DNA from 2 places in the Ideonella sp. BN130291 genome. Region 2 is predicted to be linked to the other one. Evidence: predicted binding sites of a transcription regulator. Region 2 holds the regulator's gene; the other holds the start of a gene.
What was found. The regulator FliA, encoded in region 2, starts transcription of late flagellar genes. The targets are predictions, from matches to a motif close to CTAAAGTTTNNNNNNNNNNNGCCGNTA.
Positions count from the first base shown of each region.

Region 1 (3,457 bases), 120 kb from region 2:
GAGCTTGACCACCTGGTCCCAGTTGCCTGCACGAGCGGCATCGAGCATCTCGGCGCTGGCCTGCTCGATGGCTTCGTAGTAGCTCAGGAGGTTGGTGGCGTTCATGTCGGGCCTGCTGCGGTGCGCGGTATCTTGCAAGGGGAGTGCTCCGGTGGCGTCGTCGTGATCGTTCATCAGCGGGCGCCCTGCTCGGCGTGCGGTGCAATGTCGGCCCAGGCCTGGCGCAGCGGCTGGATCAGCTGCTTGCATTCGTCCAGCGCCTGCAGGTCGTTGCGCAGGTTGGCCTGCGTCAGGCGCAGGCTCACGTAGGCGTACAGGTCGTTGAGGTCGGCTGCCAGGCGGCCGCCTTCCTTCAGGTCCAGCGCGGACTTCAGTCCCTCGTCCAGGATGCGCACGGCGCGGCTGATGGCATTGGCCTTGGCCTCGATGTTGCGGCTGGCGATGGCGCCCTGGGCCTGGGCCAGCGCTTCCATCAGGCCGTCGAACAGCATGGCGACCAGGCGGTGCGGCGAGGCACCATGCACGTCGATCTCGACGCCGGTCTTGCGGTAGACACTGCCCAGGTCCCTGGGAGAAGCGAATCGGCTCATGGTGGCAAACATGTCGGAGCAACTTTCTTCGATGCGATTGAAGAAGTTTTCGGCGTTCACCTGGAGAACTTGAGTCACCCACTAGGGGGAAACAGGGGGTGTTCTCACCCTGAAAGCACAACGGCCGGCAAAGGCCGGCCGTTGGCAGGGTCAGGAGGTGCTCACTTGCTCTTGCTGAGCATGGCCATCTGCTGCGCCACGTAGCTGGACAGGCTGTTCAGGCTGGCCATCTGGGTGTCCAGCGCCTGGTACTGCGCGCGGATGCGCTTTTCATACGAGCTCACCCGGTCCTCCAGCTGCTGCTGGCGGTCGCCGTTCTGCTTGATGCGGGTGTTCAGGCCATCGGTGCGGGTGTCCAGGCTGCCATCGTCGGCCAGCAGGCCGTCGCCGTACATGCGGAACTGCTGCGCCAGGCCGTTGGTGGCGCCGGCGGTGCCCGCGGCATTGATGGTGCTGAAGGCCTTCTTCAGCTCCGGCAGGTTGGCCAGCGCGGAGCTGATCTTGCTGCTGCTGACCTTGAGCGTGCCGTCCTTCTGGGGCTCCAGCCCGATGTCGGTGAGCCGGGTGAAGACGCTGGAGGCGCTGGTGCTGCCACCTGCCAGCGCGCGCAGCTGGGACATCATGTCGATCGCGGTGCGGTCGCCCTGCAGCGGGCCGCCGGTCTTGTCGTCGGGGTTGTACTTGGTCTGGTCGCGCAAGTACTTCATCGCGTCGTTGTAGGCGGTGGCGAAGTCGGTGATCGCCTTGCTCATCGCGTCCTTGTCGCTGGCTACGTTCACCTGCACCGGCGAAGCGGCGGCCACCGGCTTGTTGAGCGTGAGCGTCAGGCCGTCCAGCACATTGCTGAGCGTGTTGCTCGCCGATTCCACCGACAGCCCGTTGATCGTGGCCACCGCGTTCTTGGCCTCCTGGTAGCGCGACATCACGCCGGCGCTGGCCGCGGGGTCGTAGGCCAGCCGCGACAGGCCGCTGGCGTCGTTGTCCACGCCGTCGCCGCCGTCGTTCACCACGATCTGGAAGGCGTTCTCGATGCCGGTGTCCTTGGAGCGGATGGACAGCCGGGCGCCGCTGGCGTCGTTGACGATGGAGGCCACCACGCCCGCATCGGCGCCGTTGATCTTGTCGCGCACCTGCGCCAGGGTGTCGCCGTCCTCGATGGTGATCGCCACCGCCGAGCTGCCGGTCTTGGGCGTGAAGGCCGACTGGTCGGCGTTCCAGCTGCCGATGGAGATGGTCATCACGCCGGTGCCCACGGTGGCGCTGCTGGAAGCGAACGCTGCACTGCCCACCGACTGGGCCGCGGCCAAGTGGTCCACCGCGATGTTGTAGCTGCCCGTCGTGGCGCCGTCGCCCGCGCTGACGCTCACCGCGCTGGGGTCCACCGAGGTGGCGCTCACGGCCTTCCAGGTGCTCAGGTCGGTGAGCCGGCGCGCCGCATCGCGCAGCGCCGACATGTAGCTTTGCACCTTGCCGAAGCTGGACAGCTTGGTGTCCAGCGTGGTCTTTTCGGTCTTCAGCTGGTCGATCGGCTGGCGCTGCAGGGCGACGAGCTGCGTGACGATGCTTTCGGCATCGAGGTTGCTGCCCACACCGAGGGAAGAAATGGACATCGCGAGCCTCCGCGCTGCAGTCTGAAATCAAAAATCGCCCGGCGCGGTGTTCCGAAGAACACCACGGCGGACGACGGTATTTCGGCGATTTGCCCGGGGACTTGAGCCAGCGGTGCCGGCGGTGAAGCGGGCCCGGCGCCGAGCCGCCTCAAGGCGGGCCCGCGCCCCCTCGGGGGGCAAGGAGCGGTACCCCGCGACGGGGGTTGTCATTCAGCCGCCTTGCAGCAGGCGCAGCACTTGTTGGGGCAGCTGGTTGGCCTGCGCCACCATCGCCGTGCCCGCCTGCTGCAGGATCTGCGCGCGCGACAGGTTGGCAGTTTCGGCCGCGAAGTCCGCGTCCATGATGCGGCTGCGGGCGGCGGCCTGGTTCTCCACGCCGACCTGCAGGTTGGAGATGATCGCGTCGAAGCGCGACTGCACCGAACCAAAGGTCGCGCGCTGGTTGTTCACCGTGTCCAGCGCGGTGTCGATGTTGTCGATGATCGAGCCGATCGCCGAGGCGTTGGCCGTGCTGTCGATCACCACCGTGCTGGCCGCGATGGCGGAGATGTCGGCGTTGCTGTTGAGGTTGCTGGTGGTCACCGCGATGGAGTCTTCCGTCGTGGTGTTCGCGCCGATCTGGAAGGTCATGGCGGTGGCATCCACGCCGATGATCTTCTTGCTGTTGAAGGAGGTACCGCCGATCACGCGGGTGATTTCCTGCTGCAGCTGGGCGAATTCCTTGTTCAGCGAATCCTTGTCGCTGGTGCTGTTGCTGGCGTTGCGCGCCTGCAGGGCCAGCTCGCGCATGCGCTGCAGCGCGTCGCCGATCTTCGACAGCGCGCCTTCGGCCACCTGGGCCAGCGAGATGCCGTCGTTGGCGTTGCGGATCGCGACGTTCATGCCGCGCATCTGCGCGTTCATGCGTTCGGCGATCGCCAGGCCCGCGGCGTCGTCCTTGGCGCTGTTCACGCGCAGGCCCGACGACAGGCGCTGCATGGACGTGGCCAGCGAGGTCTGCGACGAGTTCAGGTTGCGCTGTGCGTTCAGCGACGTGATGTTGGTATTGATGGTTTGCGGCATTTCAAGCACTCCAGTAGAAGCCAATGACTCCCGGCGGATCGAGCCTGGCCGTGGCAGCTCGGGTCGCTGGCGCGCCACGAGCGGTCAAGGTCAGGTTCGTTTCACCGGCGGCCTCCAGTGACGGGATGCGTCAAAGGGCTGGCTGCGCGTCAGTGCTCCGGACCACGGATTCGAGCTTGCGCTCTATCCGTGGAC
Region 1 covers NZ_JAZARE010000004.1:356,460-359,916, forward strand. Annotated here, with positions in the region: gene VPH43_RS10855 (flagellar protein FliT) at 1-105, opposite strand, end outside; gene fliS (flagellar export chaperone FliS) at 174-590, opposite strand; gene fliD (flagellar filament capping protein FliD) at 752-2,200, opposite strand; gene VPH43_RS10870 (flagellin domain-containing protein) at 2,411-3,262, opposite strand.
Region 1: the regulator FliA is predicted to act here: its motif matches at 2,280-2,306, upstream of fliD (flagellar filament capping protein FliD).

Region 2 (3,457 bases):
CATGGCCCAGCGCGATGCCCGCACCCGCGAGCTGCTGGAGATGCTGTCGCACCGCTCCATCCACAAGCTGCTGGTGGTGAACGCCGCCGCGCAGGGCGAGACGATCGAGGACGTGGTGATCGCCTGGCGCGCCAGCCTGGCCGCCGGCGTCATCGTGTCGAAGATGGACGAGGCCGTGAAGCTCGGCCCCTGCCTGGACGTGCTGATCCGCCACAAGCTCAAGGTGCTGGGCGTGGCCAACGGCCAGCGGGTGCCGGAAGACTGGCACCGCCTGTCATCGCATGCGCTGGTGCACCGCTCGCTGCGGGCCAACGCCGCCACCGCCTACCGCATGGATTCCAGCGACGTGAACCTGGTGTTCGCCGGCCTGCACACCGTGGCCGGCCAGCGCCGCGCCGCCGCCAGCAGCGCGCTGAATGCCTGAACCCCGCATCGAAACGAACCGCACGACACCCATGCGCGACGCTTCCTTCCGCCGCCCGCCGCCGCAAGACCAGGCCGATGGCCTGCGCCGCATGTTCGCTGCCTCGCGGCCGCGCTTCGTGGCGGTGGCCAGCAACCCGCACGTTGCGTTCTCCGGCGTGCTGCTGGAGCGCCTGACCAGCGCCTTCGCCACCCTGGGCCTGAAGAGCATCGTCGTCGATGCGAGCGAAAACGCCCCCGAGCCGAACGAGCTGGCGGTGGTGGACCTGTCCGTGTGCATCGAGCCGTTGTCCAGGGACGTGGCCTACCTCGCCGCACGCGGCCTGCCGCTGCGCCATGTGGATGCCCGCGGCAGCAGCGCCTCCTTCCTGCAGGCGGTGGCTGACGCCCTGCCGCGCGCCGACGTGGTGGTGATGCATGCACCGGCCTCGGACCTGTGCCGCCTGTTCAGCCGGCGTGCGGTGCGGCCGGTGCTGATGGCCGCCGACCACCCCACCAGCGTGACCCACGCCTACGGTGCGATGAAGCTGCTCGCCGTGCGCAACGGCCTCATGAGCTATGACCTGCTGCTGTCGGCCGACCCGCAGTCGCCGCGCCGTGACCGCATCGCCGAGCAGCTGTCCAGCTGCGCCGACCGCTTCCTGGGTGCGGTGCTGCGCGACAGCGCGGTGATCGACCCCGCTTCCGATGTGGACGACGTGCCCACCGCCGAGCTGCTGCGCCTGGCGCATGCCCTGCTGGGCAGCGAGGACGACCCGGCCGAGGCGCCGGAGCTGCGCGCCGCCCATCCGTATTCCCCCGTCTGGCCCGCCGCGGCCATGACCCGCAACTGAACAGTCCGGAGCTGACCTCCATGTACACCGCCAAAGGCCGCCTCGACTCCGACTCGCTGCTCAAGCAGTACAGCCCCCTGGTGCGGCGCCTGGCCCACCAGATGATCGCCAAGCTGCCCGCCAACGTCGAAGTGGACGACCTGATCCAGGTCGGCATGATCGGCCTCAACGACGCGCTCTCGCGCTTCGATGCCGCCCAGGGCGTGCAGTTCGAGACCTTCGCCACCCAGCGCATCCGCGGCGCCATGCTCGACGAGCTGCGCGGCAGCGACTGGATGAGCCGGGGCAACCGGCGCCAGCAGCGCAGCATCGAAGCCGCGGTGCACAAGCTGGAGCAGAAGCTCGGCCGCGCGCCGCAGGAAAGCGAGATCGCCAAGGAAATGGGCCTGAGCCTCACCGAGTACCAGGAGCTGCTGGGCAAGGTGCGCGGCACCCAGCTCGTGTACCTGGAAGACATGTCCGGCGACGACGGCGACGACGACTACCTGGACCGCCACGTCACCGTCAACGAGGACGTGAACCCGCTGGGCGTGCTGCAGGACCGCCGCATGCGCGAGGCGCTGGTGGAGGCGATCAAGCACCTGCCCGAACGCGAGCAGTACGTGATGAGCATGTACTACGAGCACGACATGAACCTGAAGGAGATCGCGGCCGTGCTGGGCGTGACCGAATCGCGGGTTTGCCAGCTGCACAGCCAGTCGATCGCCCGCCTGCGGGTCAAGTTGCGCGAGTGGTAGGCCGATAAGGCACCGAAGCGCTAGTGATCCTGGAGACCTACCCATGCTGAGCCTGTTCCGCCGCCAACAGAGTGGCGACATTGCACCTGCCTCGCCGGACCTGCGCGAGCCATCGGGCGGCCAGGAGGCGCTGCAAGCCGTGCGGGCCATCTCATCGCAGGTATCGCACATCGGCCACGACGCCGCCGAAGTGCGCGGCGCGATGGAAGACACCCAGAAGGTGGTGCAGGCGCAGACCGAGGCCATGAAGGCCCTGGCGGCGCAGCTGGTGGATGTGCAGAACGCGCAGGGCGCGATCGCCGGCGTCACCACCGAGAGCCTGGAGGCCGTGGGCCGCGCGCGCGCCGCGCTGCAGGGCGTGAGCGCCGAGGTGCAGGGCATCGTGGACACCTTGCACCAGGTGTCCGACGCCGCCGGGCAGATCACCCAGATCGCCTTGCAGACCCGCCTGGTGGCCTTCAACGCCTCGGTGGAAGCCAAGCGCGCCGGCGAGGCCGGACGCGGTTTCGGCGTGGTGGCCGATGCGGTGAAGGACCTGGCCGGCAAGGTGGAAACCTCGTCCAAGGCCATCATGCGCACCGTGGGTGAGCTCGACGCGCGCGTGGATGCCTTCAGCCGCGAGCTGCGCCACGACGGCGCCGGCTCGCATGGCGCCATCCACGTGGCCTTTGCCAGCGTGGAAGAAGACGTGCGCCGCATCAGCCAGGCGGCGGAAGAAAGCCGCGCCACCTGCGGGCGCCTGAACGAACGCACGCGCGAGCTGGAGCGCGAGGTGCAGCAGGCGATGAGCGGCCTGACCACCGCCATGGCCTGCAGCGACCGCTTCCTCAAGGTGTCGGAAGAGCTGATCGAGCAGATCGCCGGCTGCGGCGTGGAAACCGCGGACTCGCCCTACATCGCGGCTGCCCAGGAAGCCGCCGGACAGATCAGCCGGCTGCTGGAGGACGCGCTGCGCACCTCCACCATCACGCTGGCCGACCTGTTCGACGAACAGTACAAACCCATCCCCAAGACCAACCCGCCGCAGCACACCACACGCTACTGCGAGCTGGCCGACCGGCTGTTCCCGCAGGTGCAGGAGCGGGTGCTCGGCCTGTCGGACAAGGTGGCCTACTGCATCGCGGTGGACCGCAACGGCTATGTGGCGATGCACAACAAGAAGTACTCGCACCCCCAGCGCGGCGACGTGGTGTGGGACACCGCCAACAGCCGCTACCGCCGCATCTTCAACGACCGCACCGGCCTGGCCTCGGCGCGCAACCAGCGCCCCTTCCTGCTGCAGACCTATCGGCGCGACATGGGCGGTGGCACCTTCGTGATCCTGAAGGAAGCGGCGGCCCCCATCGTGGTGAACAGCCGCCATTGGGGCGGCCTGCGCATCGGCTTCAAGTTCTGACCTCGAAGTCCTGAACACCGGCGACGAACCGCAGTTCGTCGCGCGCAAGATCGTCACGACCCTGCGCC
Region 2 covers NZ_JAZARE010000004.1:477,620-481,076, forward strand. Annotated here, with positions in the region: gene flhF (flagellar biosynthesis protein FlhF) at 1-424, shown strand, start outside; gene VPH43_RS11340 (flagellar biosynthesis protein) at 417-1,256, shown strand; gene VPH43_RS11345 (RNA polymerase sigma factor FliA) at 1,277-1,993, shown strand; gene VPH43_RS11350 (methyl-accepting chemotaxis protein) at 2,037-3,389, shown strand.